Regions from separate parts of the Arthrobacter sp. NPDC080082 genome, predicted to be linked through region 3. Evidence: riboswitches for the same ligand, from Rfam matches in the RefSeq annotation. Region 3 holds a riboswitch; each other region holds the start of a gene.
The links. Region 3 has a riboswitch for thiamine pyrophosphate ahead of thiO (glycine oxidase ThiO). Riboswitches for the same ligand answer to the same signal wherever they lie in the genome.
Positions count from the first base shown of each region.

Region 1: another riboswitch for thiamine pyrophosphate. It lies ahead of AB0O44_RS05470 (bifunctional hydroxymethylpyrimidine kinase/phosphomethylpyrimidine kinase); the one in region 3 lies ahead of thiO (glycine oxidase ThiO).
Region 2: another riboswitch for thiamine pyrophosphate. It lies ahead of thiC (phosphomethylpyrimidine synthase ThiC); the one in region 3 lies ahead of thiO (glycine oxidase ThiO).

Region 1 is NZ_JBFBKQ010000002.1:244,302-251,853, forward strand. It holds gene AB0O44_RS05465 (Rne/Rng family ribonuclease) at 261-3,773, shown strand; TPP riboswitch at 3,956-4,053, shown strand; gene AB0O44_RS05470 (bifunctional hydroxymethylpyrimidine kinase/phosphomethylpyrimidine kinase) at 4,214-5,725, shown strand; gene rplU (50S ribosomal protein L21) at 6,091-6,399, shown strand; gene rpmA (50S ribosomal protein L27) at 6,461-6,724, shown strand; gene obgE (GTPase ObgE) at 6,840-7,552, shown strand, end outside.
Region 2 is NZ_JBFBKQ010000002.1:151,472-159,023, forward strand. It holds gene ffh (signal recognition particle protein) at 1-703, shown strand, start outside; gene AB0O44_RS04975 (alpha/beta fold hydrolase) at 773-1,522, shown strand; gene thiC (phosphomethylpyrimidine synthase ThiC) at 1,562-3,322, opposite strand; TPP riboswitch at 3,317-3,424, opposite strand; gene AB0O44_RS04985 (amidohydrolase family protein) at 3,492-4,589, shown strand; gene AB0O44_RS04990 (VOC family protein) at 4,665-5,540, shown strand; gene AB0O44_RS04995 (hypothetical protein) at 5,626-6,063, shown strand; gene rpsP (30S ribosomal protein S16) at 6,273-6,695, shown strand; gene AB0O44_RS05005 (RNA-binding protein) at 6,697-6,939, shown strand; gene rimM (ribosome maturation factor RimM) at 7,066-7,552, shown strand, end outside.
Region 3 is NZ_JBFBKQ010000001.1:112,631-120,182, reverse strand. It holds gene AB0O44_RS00490 (RNB domain-containing ribonuclease) at 1-1,077, opposite strand, end outside; gene AB0O44_RS00485 (ferritin-like fold-containing protein) at 1,119-1,817, shown strand; gene thiE (thiamine phosphate synthase) at 1,873-2,565, opposite strand; TPP riboswitch at 2,592-2,709, shown strand; gene thiO (glycine oxidase ThiO) at 2,700-4,013, shown strand; gene thiS (sulfur carrier protein ThiS) at 4,010-4,246, shown strand; gene AB0O44_RS00465 (thiazole synthase) at 4,252-5,073, shown strand; gene AB0O44_RS00460 (VOC family protein) at 5,129-5,491, shown strand; gene AB0O44_RS00455 (hypothetical protein) at 5,496-5,798, opposite strand; gene AB0O44_RS00450 (DUF3107 domain-containing protein) at 5,807-6,031, opposite strand; gene AB0O44_RS00445 (TetR/AcrR family transcriptional regulator) at 6,095-6,760, opposite strand; gene moeB (molybdopterin-synthase adenylyltransferase MoeB) at 6,843-7,552, shown strand, end outside.

The sequences.
Region 1 (7,552 bases), on a different contig from region 3:
GACCGCCAATGAGGAGCAGGGATCTTCCCGGGTCTGATGATCCGGTTTTCCCGCAATGCCATTGGACGGCACCTGGTTGTGATGCATCGATCAACGGGTTCGCAGCGAAGCCGCCGGCCCTCCAGGGCTGCCGCACCCCAAGGCCAGTGCGAACCTGAGGGTATTCAATTGACTTCTGTCAATGCCTGCGGGTGTTGACAAATATATGCCCCCAGGGCGCCGGATGTGGCGGCGCATCAGGGGCAGGAGCGTGGCCTCATATGGATAATGAACAGCTGGAAACGGGCAACGACGAAGCAACGGTTTCCGACGCCCCCATGACCGACGGCGCAACCGCCACCGAGGTGCCGGAAAAGCCTAAACGGGCACCGCGCACCCGAAAGAAAGCGGCTCCCAAGGCCGAAGCGGCCGCACCGGCCGATGAAACCGCCGACGCCGCGGCTCCCGCCGCAGGCGCCGAAGCAGACGCTGCCAATGCAGACAACAGCGTCCCGGCCGATGCCGCGGAGGAACCCGCAGCGGAGAAGGCCCCGGCGCGCCGGACCCGCACCCGCCGCCAGGCCGCCCCGAAGGCAGCCGCAGCACCCGAGGCTGACGCCGCGGACGAAGCCCCCGCCCTCCTGACCGTTTCCGAGGCCGTGGCCCCCGCCGACGTGCCCGCCGATGCCGAGGCTGAGGCCGATGTCCCGCGCAAGCCGGTCCGCCGCCGGGCCAGCCGCGCCAAGGCTGCCCCCGCCGAGGTGCCCGCGGAAACCGTCCCGGAGGCCGGCGCCACCGACGACGCGCCCACGGTTGAAGCCGCCGCTGCCGCCCAGGACGCTCCCGCCGTCGCCTCCGAAACCCCCGGCGAGGAGGCCCCGGCAACGGAGGCCCCCGCCGAGGAGGCGCAGGAAACCCAAACGCCGTCGTTGTTCCTCGCCCCTTCCGCCCCCGGTGCCGTCACCTCCATGCTCTTCCAGGCCCCGGACCTCACCGCCGTCGTCCGTCCCGCCCCCGCCGCGGCAGCTGCCGAGGACACAGACACCGATGAAGACGACGAGGACGACGAGCAGGGCAACCGCCGCCGTCGCCGCAGCCGCGGCCGCCGTGGCCGCAGCCGGGTCGCCGGGTCCGACACCGACGCCGAGCCCGGCGACGAGGACGCCGAGGAGGGCCGCGAGGCCGCACTGGAGGACGGCGTGACGTCCCGCCGCCGCCGTCGCCGCCGCCGCGGTGACCAGGACCTCGAACTGACCGGCGGCAGCGACGACGACCCGCCCAACACCGTCACCCGAGTCCGCGCGCCGCGCACCGTCAGCGAAGCGCCGGTCAGCAACCGCGTCACCTCGGTCAAGGGCTCCACCCGGCTGGAGGCGAAGAAGCAGCGCCGCCGCGAGTCCCGCGACACCGGCCGCCGCCGCACCGTCATCACCGAAGCGGAGTTCCTGGCGCGCCGCGAATCCGTGGACCGGCAGATGATCGTTCGCCAGCGCGACGACAGAATCCAGATCGGCGTCCTCGAAGACGGCGTCCTGGCCGAGCACTTCGTGTCCAAGACCCAGCAGGACTCCCTGATCGGCAACGTCTACCTGGGCCGCGTCCAGAACGTGCTGCCCTCCATGGAGGCGGCCTTCGTCGACATCGGACGCGGCCGCAACGCCGTGCTGTATGCCGGCGAGGTCAACTGGGACGCCGTCAACCTCGAGGGCAAGCAGCGCCGGATCGAGAACGCGCTCAAGTCCGGCGACTCCGTCCTGGTCCAGGTGACCAAGGACCCGGTGGGCCACAAGGGCGCCCGGCTCACCAGCCAGATCTCGCTGCCCGGCCGGTACCTCGTGTACGTGCCCGGCGGTTCCATGACGGGCATCTCCCGCAAGCTGCCCGACGTCGAACGCAACCGGCTCAAGCGCATCCTCAAGGACCGCCTGCCGGAAGACGCCGGCGTGATCGTCCGCACCGCGGCCGAGGGAGCCTCGGAAGAGGAGCTGACGCATGACATCAACCGGCTCCGCGCCCAGTGGGAGGGCATCGAAAGCCAGGCCACGTCCACCAAGATCCTCGCCCCGGAGCTCCTCTACGGCGAACCGGACCTGACCATCAAGGTGGTCCGCGACGTGTTCAACGAGGACTTCTCCAAGCTGATCGTCTCCGGTGAGGAGGCCTGGGACACCATCGAGGCCTACGTCACCTACGTGGCGCCGGACCTGGTGGGCAGGCTCGAGAAGTGGACCAAGGACACGGACATCTTCTCCGCCTGGCGCATCGACGAGCAGATCCACAAGGCTCTGGAACGCAAGGTCTTCCTGCCGTCCGGCGGCTCCCTCGTGATTGACCGCACCGAGGCCATGACCGTGGTGGACGTCAACACCGGCAAGTTCACCGGCAGCGGCGGCAACCTCGAGGAAACCGTCACCAAGAACAACCTCGAAGCGGCCGAGGAAGTCGTCCGCCAGCTGCGCCTGCGAGACATCGGCGGCATTATCGTCATCGACTTCATCGACATGGTGCTCGAATCCAACCGCGACCTCGTTCTGCGCCGCATGGTGGAGTGCCTGGGCCGGGACCGGACCAAGCACCAGGTGGCCGAGGTTACCTCGCTCGGCCTCGTGCAGATGACCCGCAAGCGGATGGGCACCGGCCTGCTGGAAGTCTTCGGTGAGCAGTGCGAGGCCTGCGCCGGCCGGGGCGTCGTCACGCACGACGAACCGGTCGAGCACCGCCGCGCCAACACCGTCGCCGCGGAACACCATGTTCCGCGCACCGAGCAGCAGCCCGCCGCCCGCAACGAGCGCAAGCGCCGCCGCGGCAAGGGCGGCCAGGGCACCGAGGGCCAGCAGCAGCAGGTGCCGGCGGCCGGGCACCACGAGCCCACCGAGGCCGAGCGGCACGCCAAGGCCGAGGCCACCCGTGCAGCGCTGGCGAATATCGCGGCGGCCGCCCACGCGGCCCACCTGCACGACGGCGACGCCAGCGCAGCGCCCGACGCCGAGACACGGCAAGCGGCCCTGGACGCCGCCGTCGAGCTGGCCTCCACCGAGGAAGCAGCCGGCCGTCCCGCCGCCGTGCTGACCTTCGGGGGCGAGCAGGTGGCACTGCCCTTCGTCGAGCACGCCGAACAGGCGCCGCAGCCGGCCCTGACCCTGGACCTGCTGACTGAGGCGTTCGCCAACCTGGGCGACTCGGACTCGCGGAACCGCCAGTCCGGGACCACGGCGACCGCGGCCCGCGAGGCCGCCCCGTCCGTGGAAGCGCCGGCTGTGGAGGAACGGTCCGTGGATGCCCCTGCCCCGGAGGCTGAGGCACCCGCCGAGGCTCCGGCCGGCGGTCGGTCCGCTGACCAGTCCCGAGCCACCCGGGGCCGGGGACGTGCCCGCACGGCCCGGATCCAGCCGCCGAACGCCCGCAACCGTGCGGCCGAGCCGGAAACCCGTCGGGAAGCTGCCCCGCAGCAGGCTCCGAAGCAGGACACCCGGCAGCAGGAGGCTCCGAAGCAGGACACCCGCCGGCAGGAGGCTCCCAAGACGGCCGCGCAGACGGCGGCCCCCGTCGCCACCCGCACTCCGGCGGCAGCGGAACCGGCCACCGGCCAGCGCCGTCCGCGGCGGCACCGTAGTGCCAGCCGTGCCCAGGGGGCAGCCAACGAGACCGCCGTCGAGCAGCGCCGGCAGGCCTCCGCCCCGTCCGGCCAGGGCTCCGTCCACGAGGCCAAGGCACCGGAAACGGTCAAGCCGGTCGTCAAGGACAACGGAGGCCCGATCATCCTCGGCGTCGGCGTACCGGCCTCGGAGCTCTAAACCGCTCCGCCGCCGCACCACCCGGTACCGCTCAGTACCACTCGCGGGTATCTCCCGGACTCGACGTTTCGAAGCGTCGACTCCGGGCGGTACCCGCGAGCCGGTTAAGGGGAGTCCGGCCGGAGGTGGGACCGGGCAGAACGGGCCGCCGGGCAGCGAAACCGGGGAGGGGCGCTACGCTGGAACGCGACACGGGGTGCCGCGCATCGGGCCGGCTGAGATCCACACCCGTTGAACCTGTCCGGTTAGCACCGGCGAAGGGATGTCTCTTGTCTTCGACCCAACCCGCGGTAGCACCCGCGGCTCTCTCAACCACTCCCGCGGCCGGCGCCAGTTTCCTGCAGACGGTGTTCCCGGCATCCAGGGCCGACGCCGCCGGACCCGAGGCGTCGGCCGGCACGGCCCACGCGGCCACCGGGCGGGCCCCGGTCCCCAGGGTCCTGGCCATCGCCGGTTCCGACCCCTCCGGCGGCGCCGGAATCCAGGCGGACCTGAAGAGCATCGCGGCCATGGGCGGCTACGGCATGGCCGCCATCACCGCCCTGACCGCGCAGAACACCCGCGGCGTCCGGTCCGTGCACGTGCCCCCCGCCGCCTTCCTGACCGAGCAGCTGGACGCCATCGCCGAGGACATCACCATCGACGCCGTCAAGATCGGCATGCTCGGCGACGCCGGCGTCATCGACGCGGTGCGGGCGTGGCTGGAACGTACCCGGCCCGCCGTCGTCGTCCTGGACCCCGTCATGGTTGCCACCAGCGGTGACCGGCTGCTGCAGGAATCGGCCGTCGCGGCCCTGCACACCCTGCTGCCGCTCGCCGACCTGGTCACCCCGAACCTGGCCGAACTCGCCCTCCTGCTGGATGAACCGGTCGCCGCCGGCTGGGCGGAGGCGCTGGAGCAGGGCAAGCGCCTCTCCGCGCTGGCCGGAACCACGGTCCTGGTCAAGGGCGGCCATCTCGAGGAGGACGCCGACGGCGGGTGCCCGGACGCGCTGGTCAACAGCGCGGGACTGCCCGGCAGCGAGACCGTGGTGGTGCCGGGGGAGCGGGTCGACACCCGCAACAGCCACGGCACCGGGTGCTCGCTGTCCTCGGCCCTTGCCACGGCCTACGCCGCCGGCGGGGACTGGGAAGCGGCGCTGCGCCGCGTCAAGCCCTGGCTGCTGGGGGCGCTGCGCGAGGCCGTCCGGCTCGACGTCGGCACCGGCAACGGACCCGTCCACCACTTCCACCACCTCGCCCAGCCGGCGGAATCGGGGCCCGGGGCCGGCACGGAACACTTCACGGAACGCCTTAGGGAACCCGGCGACTTTGCCACCGGCCTCGAGCCCATCGCCGCGGAGGGCCTGTCGGAGATCTACGCCCTGGACTTCATCCGGGGCCTGGCCGACGGGACCCTGCCGGAGCACGAGTTCGCCTACTACCTCGGCCAGGACGCGCTCTACCTCAACGGCTACTCCCGGGTGCTCTCCCGCGCCGCCGCGCTTGCCCCGACGGAGGCCGAGCAGCTGTTTTGGTCACGCTCGGCCGCCCAGTGCCTGGAGGTTGAGTCGGAACTGCACCGCAGCTGGCTCGCCGGGCGCGCCGGCACCCCGCGGCAGGGTCCGGTTACCAAGTCCTACGTGGACCACCTGCATGCCGCGTCCCTGGCCGGCAGTTACGGGGTCCTCGTGGCCGCGGCGCTGCCGTGCTTCTGGCTCTATGCCGAGGTGGGCGCCGCGCTGCACGCACAGTTCCTCGCCGCGGGCGCGGACGAAGGCCACCCCTACGCCGCCTGGCTGCGGACCTACGCGGACGCGGCCTTCGCCGAGTCAACCCGGCAGGCGATCCGCTACACGGATGCCGCCGCCCGCCGCGGTTCCGCCGCCGAACGGGGCGCCATGACCGAGGCGTTCGTCCACTCGGTGCGCTTCGAGGTGGACTTCTTCGACGCGCCGAGGCTGCACGCCTGACCCGGAACGGGAGCCGCGGCCGGTAAGGTGGTGGGGCGCGGTTCCCGAAAGCGGCTGCGGCGCCCGGTCCGGTTCCTTGGAAAACGGCACTGTGGCACCGGTCACGCCCGACTCTCCGGGGCCTGCCTCGTTTGCGGCCGAAGGCGAAATTAGCGTAGTCTTGATCTTCGGTGCTTACGCCAACACTTGGGTTATGACCCTGAGGACCTGTCCACCCCACGCGGGACGGATGATCCACGGGATAGCTCATGGGTTCCCCCGGGGAACCTGCCGGCGTTGAGGCACAGCGTGAGCCGCTCCGGTATTTCGGGGCCAGGTTCCGCACGCAAATCTAGTAATAAACGTCGAGAGAAGTGAGTTCCCCAGTGGTGTACGCGATTGTCCGCGCAGGCGGCCGCCAAGAGAAGGTTTCTGTTGGAGACTTCGTTACCCTGAACCGCGTCCCCGGTGGAGCCGGCAGCACCTTTGAGCTGCCCGCACTGCTCCTGGTGGACGGTGACAAGGTCACGTCTGCCGCAGCGGACCTGGCTAAGGTAACGGTTACGGCTGAGATCCTGGAAGACCTCCGTGGTCCCAAGATCGTCATCCAGAAGTACAAGAACAAGACCGGTTACAAGAAGCGCCAGGGTCACCGTCAGGAACTGACCAAGGTCAAGATCACCGGTATCAAGTAACTTTCCGTTACTGATCAGGTTCCCGCAGTTTCCCAGAATTTTTTGAAGGCAGGCATTCCAAATGGCACATAAAAAAGGCGCGAGCTCCACTCGCAACGGTCGTGACTCCAACGCCCAGTACCTCGGCGTGAAGCGCTTCGGCGGCCAGGTTGTTTCCGCCGGCGAGATCATCGTCCGCCAGCGTGGCACCCACTTCCACCCGGGCGCCGGCGTTGGCCGCGGCGGCGACGACACCCTGTTCGCACTGACCCCCGGCGCTGTCGAGTTCGGCACCCGCCGCGGCCGTCGCGTCGTGAACATCGTGGCTGCTGCAGCCGCAGAGTAACACCTACGTTTCACAATCGGTGGGGCGGGCCAATGGGTCCGCTCCACCGGTGTTTTAACCGCATTACAATCATTCCGGGACCTTGCGGACCGGGAACAGCACTGAGGAGATCCACGTGGCCAGCTTTGTAGACCGGGTAGTACTGCACGTATCCGGCGGTACCGGCGGTCACGGGTGTGTCTCCGTCCACCGTGAAAAGTTCAAGCCCCTCGGCGGACCCGACGGCGGCAACGGCGGCAACGGCGGCGACGTCATCCTCCGCGTCGACCCCCAGACCACCACCCTCCTGGACTACCACCACGCCCCCCACCGGCACGCCACCAACGGCGGCCCCGGCATGGGTGACTGGCGCGGCGGCAAGAACGGCGAGACCCTGGTCCTGCCCGTTCCCGAAGGCACCGTCGTCAAGAGCAAGGACGGCACCGTCCTGGCCGACATGGTGGGGGAGGGCACCGAATACATCGCCGCCGCCGGCGGCCTCGGCGGCCTCGGCAACGCGGCCCTGTCCTCGCAGAAGCGCCGCGCCCCCGGCTTTGCCCTCCTCGGCATCGAGGGCGAATCCAGCGACATCGTCCTGGAACTGAAGTCCATCGCGGACATCGCCCTGGTCGGCTTCCCGTCCGCCGGCAAGTCCAGCCTGATCGCCGCCATGTCCGCCGCGCGGCCCAAGATCGCGGACTACCCCTTCACCACCCTGATCCCTAACCTCGGCGTCGTCCAGGCCGGCGACGTCCGCTTCACCATCGCCGACGTGCCCGGCCTGATCGAGGGCGCCAGCGAGGGCAAGGGCCTCGGCCACCACTTCCTGCGCCACGTCGAACGCTGCGC
Region 2 (7,552 bases), on a different contig from region 3:
CTTCCACCCGGACCGCATGGCCTCCCGCATCCTCGACATGGGCGACGTGCTCACCCTGATCGAGCAGGCCGAGAAGTCCTGGGACAAGGACGAAGCGGCCCGGATGGCGAAGAAGTTTGCCGACCAGGAAGACTTCACCCTCGAGGACTTCCTCGCCCAGATGCAGCAGATCCGCAACATGGGCTCGATGAAGAAGATGCTCATGATGATGCCCGGTGCGCAGAACATCCGGCAGCAGCTCGAGCAGTTCGACGAGCGCGAAATCGACCGGGTCGAGGCGATCGTCCGGTCCATGACCCCGCACGAGCGGGTCGCGCCGAAGATCATCAACGGTTCCCGCCGGGCCCGCATCGCCCGCGGCTCGGGCGTGCACGTCTCCGAGGTCAACGGCCTGTTGGAGCGCTTCGCCCAGGCGCAGAAGATGATGAAGAAGATGGCCGCCGGCGGCGGCATTCCGGGGATGCCCGGGATGCCGGGCATGGGCGGGGGGGCCCGCAAGGGCAACAAGCCCGCGCCGAAGAAGAAGGCCCGCTCCGGCAACCCGGCCAAGGCCGCACAGGAGCTCAAGGACGCGGAGGCACGGCGCGCAGCCGGCGCCAAGGCCGTGCCCACCGGCGCCTCTTTCGGCCAGCAGGGCGACTTCGACCCCTCCCAGCTGAACCTGCCCAAGGGCTTCGACAAGTTCCTCGGCGGCAGCAAGTAGCGACACGCTGCGGCGGGCCGCGGCGTATGTCGCGGCCCCGTTGACGGACCCGTGGAATAGGCTTGGAGCATGTTCAAGGAGCGCGTAGTTTTCGTCCACGGGGCCGGCAGTTTCGGTGCCGCGGCGTGGCCGAAACAGCACGGCATGGCGCTGGCCTATGACGCGCTCTTCCTCCGCCGGCACGGCTTCGACCCGGTGGCCGAGCCGCTGGAAACCGATTTCGCGGCCGACGCCGGGATCGTCCTCGGCGCACTGGCCGACGACGGCCGCGGTGCCGCCGGAGGCCACGTCGTCGCCCACTCCCAGGGCGCCATCGCCGCGATGATGGCCGCCGTCGAACGGCCCGACCTGGTCCAGTCCCTCACGCTGGTGGAACCGGCCTGCCTGTCCCTGACGGCGGAACTGCCGGCCACCGCCGCGCACCGGGCCCTGATGGAACCGCTCTTCGATGTCCGGCACAGCCTGGGCGACGAGGACTTCCACCGTGAATTCGTCCGCCGGGTGTTCGCCGCGCACGCCCCGCTGCACGGCGCCGCCGGGGAAGTCGCGGCGGATAACGCCCGGGAGGCGCGGCGGCTCCGGCTGCAGGCCCCGGCATGGGAGGCGCCGCTGCACATCGTCCCTGGCGTTCCCACCCTGGTCCTCACCGGCGGCTGGGAACCGCTGTATGAGGAGATCGCCGGCTACCTCGTGGAGACCGGCGCCCGGCACCGCACCGCCCCGGGCGGGCACCGGCCGCAGGACTCACCGGAGGGGGACCGGGCGATCCGCTCCTTTATCGCCGACGTCGTCCGCAGCCGGCACGCCCGCGCCTCCTAACCCGCCCCTCCTTACTCCGGGCCTCCTAGTCCCAGCCTGCTAGTCCCGGGCGGCCCCCACCCCCGGATCCGGCAGGTAGACCTTGCCGCCGGAGGCGAGGAACTCCTCGCTCTTCTCCCGCATGCCCGCGTCGGCCCGGGCCGCCTGCGCCTCGGCGGAACCAAACTCGCTCCGGATGTCCTGGCTGATCCGCATCGAGCAGAACTTCGGCCCGCACATGGAACAGAAGTGCGCCATCTTGGCCGGCTCGGCGGGCAACGTCTCGTCGTGGAAGGCCTCGGCGGTGACCGGGTCCAGGGACAGGGCGAACTGGTCCCGCCAGCGGAACTCGAAGCGGGCCTTGGACAGGGCGTCGTCCCGCTCCTGCGCGCCGGGGTGGCCCTTCGCAAGGTCCGCGGCGTGGGCGGCGATCTTGTAAGTGATCACGCCGGTCTTCACGTCGTCCCGGTTCGGCAGGCCCAGGTGCTCCTTGGGGGTGACGTAGCAGAGCATGGCCGTCCCGTACCGGGCGATCTCGGTTGCGCCGATGGCGGAGGTGATGTGGTCGTAGCCGGGGGCGACGTCGGTCACGAGCGGACCCAGGGTGTAGAACGGCGCCCCCTTGCACAGCTCCTGCTGGCGTTCTACGTTTGCCCGGACCAGGTGGAACGGGACATGGCCCGGGCCCTCCACCATCACCTGCACGTCGAATTCCCAGGCCCGCTGCGTGAGCTCGGCGAGGGTGTCCAGTTCGGCGAACTGCGCGGCGTCGTTGGCATCCGCCGTCGACCCCGGCCGCAGCCCGTCGCCGAGGGAGAACGCGACGTCGTACTTCGCGAAGATTTCGCAGAGCTCGTCGAAGTGGGTGTACAGGAAGTTCTCCCGGTGGTGCGCCAGGCACCAGCCGGCCATGATGGAGCCGCCGCGGGACACGATCCCGGTGACCCGGTTGGCTGTCAGCGGCACGTACCGGAGCAGCACGCCGGCGTGAATGGTCATGTAGTCCACGCCCTGTTCGCACTGCTCGATCACGGTATCCCGGAAGATTTCCCAGGTCAGCGCGTTCGCTTCGCCGTTGACTTTCTCCAGGGCCTGATAGATCGGGACGGTGCCGATGGGCACGGGGGAGTTGCGGAGGATCCATTCGCGCGTCGTGTGGATGTCGTCCCCGGTGGAGAGGTCCATCACCGTGTCTGCACCCCACTGGGTGGCCCACTGGAGCTTGTCCACCTCCTCGGCGATGGAGCTGGTGACGGCCGAGTTGCCGATGTTGGCGTTGATCTTCACGAGGAAGGCCTTCCCGATGATCATCGGTTCGGACTCGGGGTGGTTGATATTCGCCGGGATGATGGCCCGGCCGGCGGCGAGTTCGCTGCGGACCAGTTCGACGTCGCAGTTCTCGCGCAGCGCGACGAAGCGCATCTCGGGCGTCACCTCGCCCTGCCGCGCGTAATGCATCTGGGTGACGGTCCGGCCGGGGAGGGCCCGGCGCGGTGCCGGAGGAGCGCCGCGCCACTCCGCCGAGGCGGCTCCGCGGCGGACCGCGGACTTGCCGTCGTCGAGAAGGCTGCGCTCCCGGCCGGAGTAGGGCTCGGTGTCCCCGCGTCCGGCAATCCAGTCGGCACGGAGCGGCGGCAGGCCCGCCACCGGGTCGCTGACCGGCCCCGCCGTGCGGTAGGCCAGGAACGGGGGATTTGGGGTGCCGCCGGGGGACGGCTCCAGGGCGATCTCGGTCACCGGGACCCGCAGGCCGTCGCCTTCGATGTAGGCCAACGTGTGCGACGCAAGGGCAGGGCTGTGCTGGGAATTTGTGGTGCGCAAGGGTTACTCACTTCCTTCGCCGGCATTACCCGGACAGGTTCAACGGTCGCAGGCTGCCTCAGCCCGATCTCAGCCCCTGCAAGGGCTCCCGTGTGGTCGTAGACGAAGCTACCACAGGGCCCCGGACACGGCTCCAAGGTTTCCGCCGGCCGCGATTAGGCTGGGACCCATGAGCGGCATCATCGAATTCACCGGGCCCGTCCTCACCGCCGTGAACCGGGAGCGGCGCGGCCTGTGGTCCGTGGACGGGGTGCTGACCTTCGACCGTCCGGAGGCGGCGCCGGACCAAGTCATCGACGGGTGGGTAATCCCGGGACTGGTCGACGCTCACTGCCACATCGGGCTCGGGCCCGGCGGTGACGTGGACGCCGCCGTCGCCGAAACGCAGGCGCGCACGGACCGTGACGCCGGGACCCTGCTGGTCCGCGACGCCGGAGCGGTGCACGACACCCGCTGGATCCAGCAGCGGCGGGACCTGCCCCGGATCATCCGTGCGGGCCGCCACATCGCCCGAAGCCGCCGCTACCTGCGCGGCCTCGCCGTTGAGGTGGACCCCGGTGACCTGGTCGAGGAGGTCCGGAAGCAGGCGCGGGCGGGGGACGGCTGGGTCAAGCTCGTGGGGGACTGGATCGACCGCGACGCCGGGGACCTTGCCGCAAGCTTCCCCGCCCGCACCGTCAGGGACGCCGTCAGCGCCGCCCACGACGAGGGCGCCCGGGTCACCGCGCACTGCTTCGCCGAGGACACCCTCGATGACATGCTCGACGCGGGCATCGACTGCATCGAGCACGCGACCGGGCTGCTGCCCCGCCATCTTCCGCGTTTCGTCGACCAAGGCGTGCCGATCGTCCCCACCCTGGTCAACATCGCCACCTTCCCGGACATCGCCGCGCAGGCCGAACCCAAGTTCCCGCGCTACGCCGCCCACATGCGCACGCTCTGGGAACGCCGGGCCGAGCGGGTCCTCGAGGCCCACGAGGCCGGGGTGGCCATCTACGCGGGAACCGACGCCGGGAGCGTGATTGCCCACGGGCGGATCGTCGACGAGTTGGAGGCACTGCATGCCGCCGGACTGGGCGCGGCCACCGCCCTCGACGCCGGCGCCTGGTCCTCCCGGGCCTGGCTGTGCGCCGCCGGAATCGCCGAGGGTGCGCCCGCCGACGTCCTGGTCTGCGCCGCTGACCCGCGGCGGGATCTCTCCACGTTGCGGAATCTGCGCGCCGTCGTCCTCCGCGGGGACGTCATCGGCGCGGCATCCGCGGAATAAATTGAAGCTTCAAGTAATTTTATCTGGTGAGAGCCGCCGAATGACGGCTGAACCCCACAGCACCGGAGTGATGCAATGACCACCAACGCCGCCACCCAGGACCTCTTGCCGGCCGACCTCTCGATGGGCACCGTGATGCTCAAGGTCGGCGACCTGGCGATGATGACCGACTATTACCAGCGCGCCCTCGGCCTGGAGGTGGTGGCCGAGCAGGGCGGCGGCCTCTACCTCGGACGCGGCCAGACGCCGCTGGTGCACCTCGCGCCGGCCCCGGGACTGAACCTCCCCTCCCGGGGCGAGGCCGGGCTCTTCCACACCGCCCTCCTGTTCGAGGACCAGGCGGCGCTGGCCGCCACCGTCGCCACCGCAGCCCAGTACGATCCCCGGTTCTTCACCGGCAGCGCGGACCACCTGGTCAGCGAGGCCTTCTACTTCAACGACCCCGAGGGCAACGGCATCGAGCTGTACTGGGACCGTCCGCGCGAGGAATGGTCCTGGGATGGCGCGAATGTTGTCATGGACAGCTTGGCGCTGCCGCCGCAGCGTTACCTGGAGCAGCACCTCACCGAGGCGTCGCTCGCCGGCCAGCACGAAACCGGCGCCGGCGTCGGGCACGTCCACCTCCAGGTCGGCGACGTGCAGTCCGCCCACGACTTCTACGTCGGGACCCTGGGCTTCGAAAAGACCGCAGGCTGGCACGGCCAGGCGCTTTTCGTCTCGGCCGGCGGCTACCACCACCACATGGCCATGAACGTCTGGAACAGCCGCGGCGCCGGCCCCCGGCGCGACACGCTGGGCCTGGGCGAGGTGCTGATCGAGGTGCCCTCCGGGGACGACATCGGCGCCCTCGCGGACAGGCTCAAGGTCGCCGGCGTCGCGTCCCACCACACGGGTGCGGAGCTCCGGTTCGACGACCCCTGGCGCAACCGGATCCGGGTCGCCGTCCGCTGACCGGCCTCCGGGCCGCCAGCCGATAGGCTGGGACCACGCCACACGCCGCGGCCCCCGGGCCGCCCGAAATCCAAGGATGAGCCCCGTGGGATTTACCGAAGTCTTCGTCGCCACCCATGACGCCGCGCTCAAGCGGGCCGCCGCCCTCGCCGGGGGCGCCCCCGCCGGCCCGGACGCCGTCCGGATCGAGGGCATCAGCGACTACGAGATCGAACGGCTGGGCGACCTCGCCGGCACCGCCGTCCACGCCGCCGGCGCCGACTACGAACTCGCGATGGTCGACGTCTCCAGTGACGCACTGCTCGGCGTGCCCGCCGCCATGGTCCGGACCCTCGCCGAGCTGCTTAGCTACGAGACCGACGAGGGCGAACGCGTCCTGGCCGACGTCGCCGGGCAGTGGGCGGCCGAGGAGGACATGCCCTTCGGTGCCGCCGAGGCCCTCGGCCACACCCGGCGGATCGCGGAGCTCGCCTCCGCCGTCGACCCCGCTGCCCGCACCGAACTGTACGTCTGGACTGCCTGAGCCGGACTGCGGCGCCACCCGCGGCGACCCGCCGCGGGTGTTAAGTCGAAATCGGCGCGGTGATCTGGCACAATGATCAGGTACTTGATCTGCGTGGCCCCTCTCTCCGCGTCTGGATCTTGTCCTTTTAGAACCCCCTAGTATGGCCCGCCCCACGGGTGCAGAACGCCGGGTTCGACCCCGTTTCAGAAACAGGAGTGACCACAAAAGTGGCCGTTAAGATTCGCCTTAAGCGCTTCGGCAAGATGCGCGCCCCGTACTACCGCATCGTCGTCATGGACTCACGCTCCAAGCGTGACGGCCGTGCCATCGAGGAGATCGGCAAGTACCACCCGACCGAAGAGCCCTCGTACATCGAGGTCGACTCGGACCGCGCCCAGTACTGGCTCGGCGTCGGCGCTCAGCCGTCCGAGCAGGTTGCCGCGATCCTGAAGATCACCGGTGACTGGCAGAAGTTCAAGGGTCTGCCCGGCCAGGAAGGCACCTTGAAGACCAAGGCTGCCAAGGAAGGCTTCGTAGCCCCGGAGAAGGGCTCCGTCATCATTCCGGAAGCCATCACCAAGAAGGCCAAGAAGGACGACGCAGCCGAGGCCCCGGCCGACGCCGAAGCAGAGACCACCGAGGCTGAGTAACTTGCTGGCAGACGCGCTCGAACACCTGGTCCGCGGGATTGTAGACAGCCCCGAGGACGTCAAGGTCAGTGCCAAGAACAACCGCCGGGGGGACACCCTTGAGGTGCGCGTTCACCAGGACGACCTTGGCCGGGTGATTGGCCGCCAGGGCCGGACCGCACGCGCACTGCGCACCGTGGTTGCGGCACTGGCAGACGGTGAGCCGGTGCGGGTCGACGTCGTCGACACCGACCGCCGCCGGTAGCGCAGCCAGCACACGCTTGATCTCTGTCCGGCCCCTCCACCAGCATTGGTGGAGGGGCCGGACTGTTTTGCGCACACTGCGCCCCCACAACGACCCATCCTTCCCATCCCCGAACAAGAGGACAGCATGCAGCTTCAGGTGGCACGAATCGGCAAACCCCACGGCATCCGCGGCGAGGTCACCGTCCAGGTGCTGACCGACGCCCCCGGTGACCGGTTCGTCCCGGGCACCCAGTTCGTCGTGGAGCCCGCGTCCGCCGGGCCGCTCACGGTCGAGAGCGCGCGCTGGAACAAGGACATCCTGCTGCTGGCATTCGAGGAGGTGGAGACCCGCAACGATGCGGAGGCCCTGCGCGGCGCCAAGCTCTTCATCGAAACCGAAGAACTCGACGAGGACGACGACGAGGGCTGGTACGAGCACGAACTCGTCGGCCTGGACGTCCGGGTGGGCAACGAGGTGGTGGGCACGGTCTCCGCGCTGCACACCATGCCCGTCCAGGACCTGCTGGTGGTCAAGGACCGCGCCGGCAAGGAAATCCTGATCCCGTTCGTGGAGCAGATCGTCCCCGAGGTCAACGTCGCCGAAAAGTACGTCCTCGTCACCCCGCCGGCGG
Region 3 (7,552 bases):
CCGGTCGATCAGCCGCCGCAGCGGGGCGGTGGAGTGCGCGTAGGACGCGCCGATGGCGGATTGGATGGCGTCGTCCGGGACGCTGCCATCGAACGGGGTGTACCCCGCGCCGCGGAACAGCATCCCGGCCGAGTGCAGGATGGCCAGCTGCTTGGGGTCCGTGGGGTCCAGGGTGCGCAGGTATTCCCCGTAGCTGGTCTGCCCGTCCCACGGCTTGCCGAGCGCTCCGGTCTGCCGGCGGAAGTGGCGCAGGGAGCGTTCGTCCGGCGCGGGCATGGTCCGCAGGATGCCCACCTTGCCCTCGAGCATCAGGCCCGCGGCGGCCATCCCGGTCATCAGCGAGATCTGCGCGTTCCAGTCCTCCACCGGCAGCGGGGGAGCCGCGACGATCCGGTAGCCGCCGTCGGGGAGCTGTTCGATTTCCTGGTCCGGCATGTTCAGGCTCGCTCCGCCGCGCTGCCGCTCGAGCTCCACCCGCTTGCCGCCGACCTCTTTCAGCAGTTCCAGAACGGGGGCGGCCGTGCCGGCGTCGAGGTCCGCCTGCACCCCGGCGTAACTGAGCTTGGCGCGGCTGATGACCCGGGCGCGGCGCACCAGGACCGAGGACACCTCGGCGGCGGCGTCGAGCTCGAACTCCCAGACGAAGGCCGCGCAGAGCTGGCCGGCCAAGAGGCTGCCGGCGGCCTCGCTGATGACCTCGGGGTGGAGCGGGATGCGGCCCTCGGGCGTGTAGAAGGTCTGCCCGCGGCGGCGCGTCTCGGCGTCGAGCGGGCCGCCGGGGGCCACGAAGGACGGGACATCGGCGATCGCGTAGAAGACCTTGTATCCGTCGCCGGAGCGGTCAATGAACAGGGCCTGGTCCAGGTCCGTGGACGACGCCGGGTCGATCGTCACGAACTCCACGTGGGTCAGGTCCAGGCCGGGAAGTTCGTGCCCGGCCACCGCCGCCTCGGCGTCGCGCAGCGCCTCCTCGGGGAACGGCCCAGGCAGTTCCAGTACTGTTCGCAGGGCCTTCAGCGCCCCGGCGAGCTGGTTTTGCTGCTGGCGGACGCTCGGCGTCAGGCGATGGTGAGACACGAAAGTCAGGGTAGCCCGAAATCCGCCGCTAGTCTTGAACGATGAGCACTCCGACGCCGGATTCCGCCCGCGATCACCGCTTTCTCACGGACCTGCTCGGCGTGATGGCCTACAGCGAACTCTCCGCCTTTGAACGGCTCTCCTCCGACGCCCGCTACGCGCCCACCCTCCGGGACCGGGCAGTGCTGGGCCGGCTGGCGGTGCGGGAGTTCGAGCACTACGAACTGGTGTGCGCCCGGCTGCAAGCCGTGGGTGAGGACGTGGAGGGCGCCATGGTGCCGTTCCAGCGCTCGGTTGACCACTTCCATGAGCGGACGCGGCCGGCCGACTGGTTCGAGTCGCTGATGAAGGCTTACGTCATCGACACCGTCTCCGCCGACTTCTACCGTTCCCTGATTCCGCGGCTGGATCCCGCCACCGCGGAACTCGTGGAGCAGGTCCAGGCCTCCGAAGAGGCCACCGGGGTGCTGCGTGAACGGCTCAAGCAGGCCCTGGCCGACGATCCCCGGCTGGCCTCCCGGCTGGCGCTGTGGGCACGGCGGCTTCTCGGCGAGGCGCTGACCCAGGCGCAGCGGGTCGCGGCCGACCACGCCTTCCTGGCCGTCCAGGGTTCGGAAGCAGCGGGCAACGGGGCAACGGGCAACGGCGTCCCTGCGGGCACGGATCCGGTCCGGGCGCTGCTGACTTCGCTGGCCACGGCGCACTCACGCCGGATGACCCTGCTGGGCCTGGCGGGGTAGAGGGCCTGCGGCCGGTGAGGCCGAGGCGACCGGCCGCGCTTAGGCACGGCCGCGACTAAGCCCGGGCGTCGAGGGCGGCGAGCAGGGCCTGCGCCGCAGCGGCGGGGTCCTCCGCCTCGGTGATCGCCCGGACCACCACGATCCGCCGGGCCCCGGCGTCGAGGACCTGCTCCACATTTGTCAGGTCGATGCCGCCGATCGCGAACCACGGCACGACGCCGGCCACCTTGCCGCCGTCGCCCGCGGCCTCGGCGTGCTCGATCGCGTCGGCGGCGTAGCGGACCAGGTCCAGGCCGACGGCGGCCCGGCCGGGCTTGGTGGGTGTCGCCCAGACCGGGCCCACGCAGAAGTAGTCCAGCCCGCTCCGGCCCGGCGCGGCGGCGATGGCGGCGTCGACCTGCTCCGGGGTGTGAGTGGACAGGCCGATCACGGTGTCCTTGCCGAGGAAGTCCCGGGCCGCTCCGAACGGAATGTCCTTCTGCCCGATATGGAACACCGGCGCGCCGGCCAGCGAGGCCAGGTCCGCGCGGTCGTTGACGGCCCAGAGCCGGCCGTGGCGCGCCGCGACCGTGTGCAGGACCTCCAGCAACTCCAGTTCCTCCGCGGCTTCGATGGTCTTGTCCCGGAGCTGGATGATGTCCACGCCCCCGGTAAACGCGGCATCGACAAAGGCTTCAAAGTCTCCGCGGTCCTTGCGGGCATCGGTGCAGAGGTACAAACGGGCGGTGCTGTGGACATCCTGGCTCATGCCCCAAGCGTAGTTCCTCTAAACTGGGCGCATACCGCGGGAGCCCCGCAGGCCGGTGACGGCGCAGGGCTGAGAGGGCGTCAGAGCCGACCGCTTGACCTGATCCGGCTAGTACCGGCGTAGGGAAGGAACCCATGAACACCACCCCCAGCCCTAAGGCCCGGCCGCACGGCCCCGGGGCCCCGCCTGACGGCCGCCACGGCGCCGTCGACGTCGCCGTGATTGGCGGGGGCGTGATCGGCTACGGCATCGCCTGGGAACTCCGGCGCTCCGGACGCACCGTGGCGCTGGTCGACGACGCCCCCGGGGACGGCGCCAGCTGGGCCGCCGCCGGCATGCTAGCCCCCGTCAGCGAACTCCACTACCAGGAGGAGGGCCTCCTGCCCCTGATGCTGGAGTCCTCCCGGCTCTGGCCCGCCTTCGCCGGCAGCCTCGCCGACGGGGGCGACGAAGGCGCCGGCACCGGCTATCTCACGACGCCGACCCTCGCCGTGGGCGCCGACGCCGCGGACCGCCAGGCGCTCGCGGACCTGCGCGCCCTCCAACTGGCCTCCGGCCTGTCCGTCGGACCCCTCACCGTGCGGGAGGCCCGCCGCCGCGAACCGTTGCTCAGCCCGGCGATCTCCTGCGCCTTCGAGATCCCCGCCGACCATCAGGTGGACCCGCGCCGCCTGATCACCCGGATCACGGCGCTGCTGGCCGCCGACACCGGGTTCCGGGCCGTCCCGCAACGGGCCGAGGGCCTAATCCAGGCGGACGGCCGGGTCGCCGGCGTGCGGCTCAGCGGGGGAGGGGAGATCCGGTCGGTCGAGACCATCGTGGCCAACGGCCTGGGCGCCGCCGCCCTGCAGGACCTCCCGGCCGGGCTCACCCTGCCGCTGCGGCCGGTCCACGGCGACATCCTCCGGCTCCGGGTGCCCGAACGGCTGCGTCCATTGCTGAGCTCCACCGTGCGCGGACTGGTCCGGGGCGTCCCGGTCTACATTGTTCCGCGCGGGGACGGCACCGTGGTGGTGGGCGCCACCCAGCGCGAGGACCAGGCCCGGGACCGGGCCGTCTCCGCCGGCGGGGTCTACCAGCTGCTGCGCGACGCCCAGCAGCTGGTCCCGGCCGTCGCCGAGCTGGAACTCGACGAGGCCACGGCCAGGGCCCGCCCCGGCACCCCGGACAACGCCCCGCTGCTGGGACGGGTCCGTGCCGCCGGCGGCGGCCACGTCCCGGGCCTGGTGATCGCCACCGGCTTCTTCCGGCACGGGGTGCTGCTGACCCCGGCCGCCGCGGCCATCTGCCGGGAGCTGCTGGACGGCACCCCGGACCCGCGGTGGGACGGGTTCCTCCCGGACCGCTTCGACCGCCCGCACACGGACGCTGAGCACAGCCAGTCGACCAGCCAGGCGCACAGCCCTACCAATGCTCTCCACCCCGCGACCCACAGGACAACCGCATGAACATCACCCTCAACGGGAAGCCGCACGCGCTCCCGGACAACGCCACGGTCGGCGCCCTCGTCAGCGGCGTCACCGGCCGGCCCCTGGCGGACAACGGCCAGGCCACGGACGGACGCAAACTCGGCGTCGCCGTCGCGCGCAACGCCGAGGTCGTGCCCCGCAGCCGGTGGCACGCAACAGAACTCATCGAGGGCGACGACGTCGAACTCGTCACCGCGGTACAGGGAGGATGAACGGCATGAAGGAAGCAGACACCGCGCAGGAGCCCGCCGTGAAGGCCACGGCGCACCGCGACCCGGTGACCTTCGACGGCGTGGAGCTGGGCTCCCGGCTCATCATGGGCACCGGCGGCGCACCCAGCCTCGACGGCCTCGGCGCCGCACTGGAAGCGTCCGGCACGGAACTGACCACCGTGGCGATGCGCCGCTACTCCCCGGCCGAGAGCGGATCGCTGTTCCAACTGCTGGCCGACCGCAACATCCGGGTGCTGCCCAACACCGCAGGATGCTTCACCGCCCGCGACGCGGTGCTCACCGCCGAACTGGCCCGCGAGGCGCTGGAGACGGACTGGGTGAAGCTCGAAGTGATCGCCGACGAACAGACGCTGCTTCCGGACGCCCTGGAACTGGCCGACGCCACCGAACAGCTGGTGGCGCGCGGGTTCAAGGTCTTCGCCTACACGAACGACGATCCGGTCCTGGCGCTGCGCCTGGAGCACCTCGGTGCCACGGCCGTCATGCCGCTGGGCGCGCCGATCGGCACCGGCCTGGGCATCCTGAACCCGCACAACATCGAACTGATCGTCTCCCGGGCCTCGGTACCCGTGGTCCTCGACGCCGGCATCGGCACGGCCTCGGATGCGGCGCTGGCCATGGAGCTGGGCTGCGATGCCGTGCTGCTGGCCACCGCGGTGACCAGGGCACAGAACCCGGTGCTGATGGGAGAGGCGTTCAAACACGCCGTCGCCGCGGGCCGCCTGGCCCGGCTGGCCGGCCGCATCCCGCGCCGCGAGCACGCGCTGGCGTCCTCCGGCATGGAAGGCCGCGCCGAGTTCCTCTAGGGACCGCGGCCAGGGACCGCGGCTACCCGCCGGGGGAGCGGGGTAGCCTAGGCGCATGAAGATGCGCCTAGAAGTGATCCAGGTTCCGGTGGCCGACGTCGACGCGGCCAAGGAGTTCTATTCCGAGCGACTGGGGTTCGTGCTGGACCACGACGTCGAACACATCCCGGGGATGCGGGTGGTCCAGCTGACGCCTCCCGGCTCCGCGGCGTCAATTGTGATCGGGACGGGAATGACCGGGATGAAGCCCGGCAGCCTCGAGGGGCTGCAACTGGTGACCCCGGACCTGGCCGCGACGCGCGCGGAGTTGGTGGGCCGCGGGGCGGAGGTCAGCGAAATCGAGGACATGGGCGGCGTCCTATTCGCCCACCTCAGCGATCCGGACGGCAACCGCTGGGTGCTGCAGCAGGCGCTGTAGGGGGCTAGGAGCGCAGGATGGCGTTCAGCCGCTCCGTGTCCTGGGCGGTGCGGGACCGGCCCAGGAGCACGACGGCGGCAACCGCGGCGGCCGCGGCGAGCAGCAGCGGCAGGATCCACGGGATCCAGGTCAGGCCCGGCTGATAGCCGAGGCCCGCGGCCTGGAAGATGATCCAGCTGAGCATCCCCACCGTGAGGGCGACACCGGCGGGTACGGCGATGCCGTACTTGGCATGCCGCTTGCCATTGGCCCAGACGACGAAGCCGGCGGCAACGGCCACCATCGCCACCACGATGAGGGAGAGCACAGCGGGTCCTAGAGGGCGCCGAAGCCGACGCGGCGGACCTCTTCGGCGCCGATCTCAACATAGCCGAGGACGCCGGCCGGCACGATTACCTGGCGGCCCTTCTCATCGGTGAGGCGCAGCTCGGTGCCCTTGGCGATGGCCTCGCTGACCAGCGCCGCCACGGCGTCGGCGTCCTGGCCGGACTCCAGGGCGATTTCGCGGCCGATGTTCTGAATGCCGATCTTTACTTCCACAGCAAGGCCTCCCAGCCAATCAAAGTGTTCACGTTCCCCTAAAGGGGGTTTTCTATTTGTAGTCTAGGACTCTTTCGGGAAGCGGCTGATTCCGCGCCAAGCTAAACGGTAGATCAGGTCGCTGGCCACATCGAGGTCCAGGTTGCCGTCCGTTTCCAGCCAGTACCGGGCGCTGACCTGGGCCATGCCGGACAGGCCGCGGCCCAGCAGCTGGGCCTCCAGCAGCGGGAGTTTGGTGTCCTCAGCGATGACCTTGGCGATCGCGTCGGCGAACGTCTTGTTGAAAGTCTCAAGCCGGCGGGCGACGTCGGCGTCGTTCACCAGGTCGGACTCGAACACCAGCCGGTGCGCCTGGTCGTCGTGGGCGATGAACCGGAAGTAGGCCCGCATGACCGCTTGGACGCGTTCGTCGTTGTCGGTCGTGGAGTTCAAGGCCCCCAGCAGCAGCGCGGTGAGGGTGGAGAGGTGGCTGTCCAGCAGCGCCAAGTAAAGCTCACGCTTGGACGGGAAGTGCTGGTAGAGGACCGGCTTGCTCACGTGGGCGGTCTCGGCGATCTCATCCATGGCGGCACCGTGGTAGCCGTTCGCGACGAAGACCTCCTGCGCGGCGGCCAGCAGCTGGGCCCGGCGTTCATCGCGGGGCAGGCGGGCGGAACGCTGCCCACCGGTGCGCGGCTGCGCCGCCGGCTTTCCGGTCTGTCCCCGATCAACCGGTGCCTGATGAACCACTCTGGGCCTTCTTTCCTCGCTGTTGGTTCCACAATACGCGGGGGTAATATGACTGGCGGCAACTTCGGGCATAGATTGAAGTATGGCTTCGAAGTTGACCGAGAACAGTACTTCCGCCGCGGCCGGCCAGGCTCCCGGCCCGCTGGTGGAACCGGCCGCCGACCTCACCGCGGCGGAGGTGGAACGGTATTCCCGCCACCTCATCATTCCCGAGATCGGATCCCTGGGCCAACGCCGCCTGAAGAACGCCAAGGTCCTGGTGATTGGCGCCGGCGGGCTCGGCTCACCCACGCTGCTGTACCTGGCGGCCGCCGGCGTCGGAACGCTCGGGATCATCGACGACGACGACGTCGACCTGAGCAACCTGCAGCGCCAGGTGATCCACAGCGTCGCCGACGTCGGCCGGCCCAAGACCGAGTCGGCGCGGGACGCAATCGCCGCCCTGAACCCCCTCGTTGACGTCCGCCTGCACAACGTCCGGCTCGACGCGTCCAACGCCCTGGAACTGTTCGCCGGCTATGACCTGATCATCGACGGGGCGGACAACTTCGCCACCCGCTACCTGGTCAACGATGCGGCCGCCATCCTGGGCAAGCCCTACGTCTGGGGGTCGATCTTCCGCTTCGACGGGCAGGTCAGCGTGTTCTGGGAGCAGCACGGCCCCACCTACCGCGACCTGTATCCCGAGGCGCCGCCGGCCGGGTCCGTCCCTTCCTGTGGCGAGGGCGGGGTCTTCGGCATGCTGTGTGCCGCCGTCGGCTCCCTGATGGTTTCCGAGGCGGTCAAACTCAT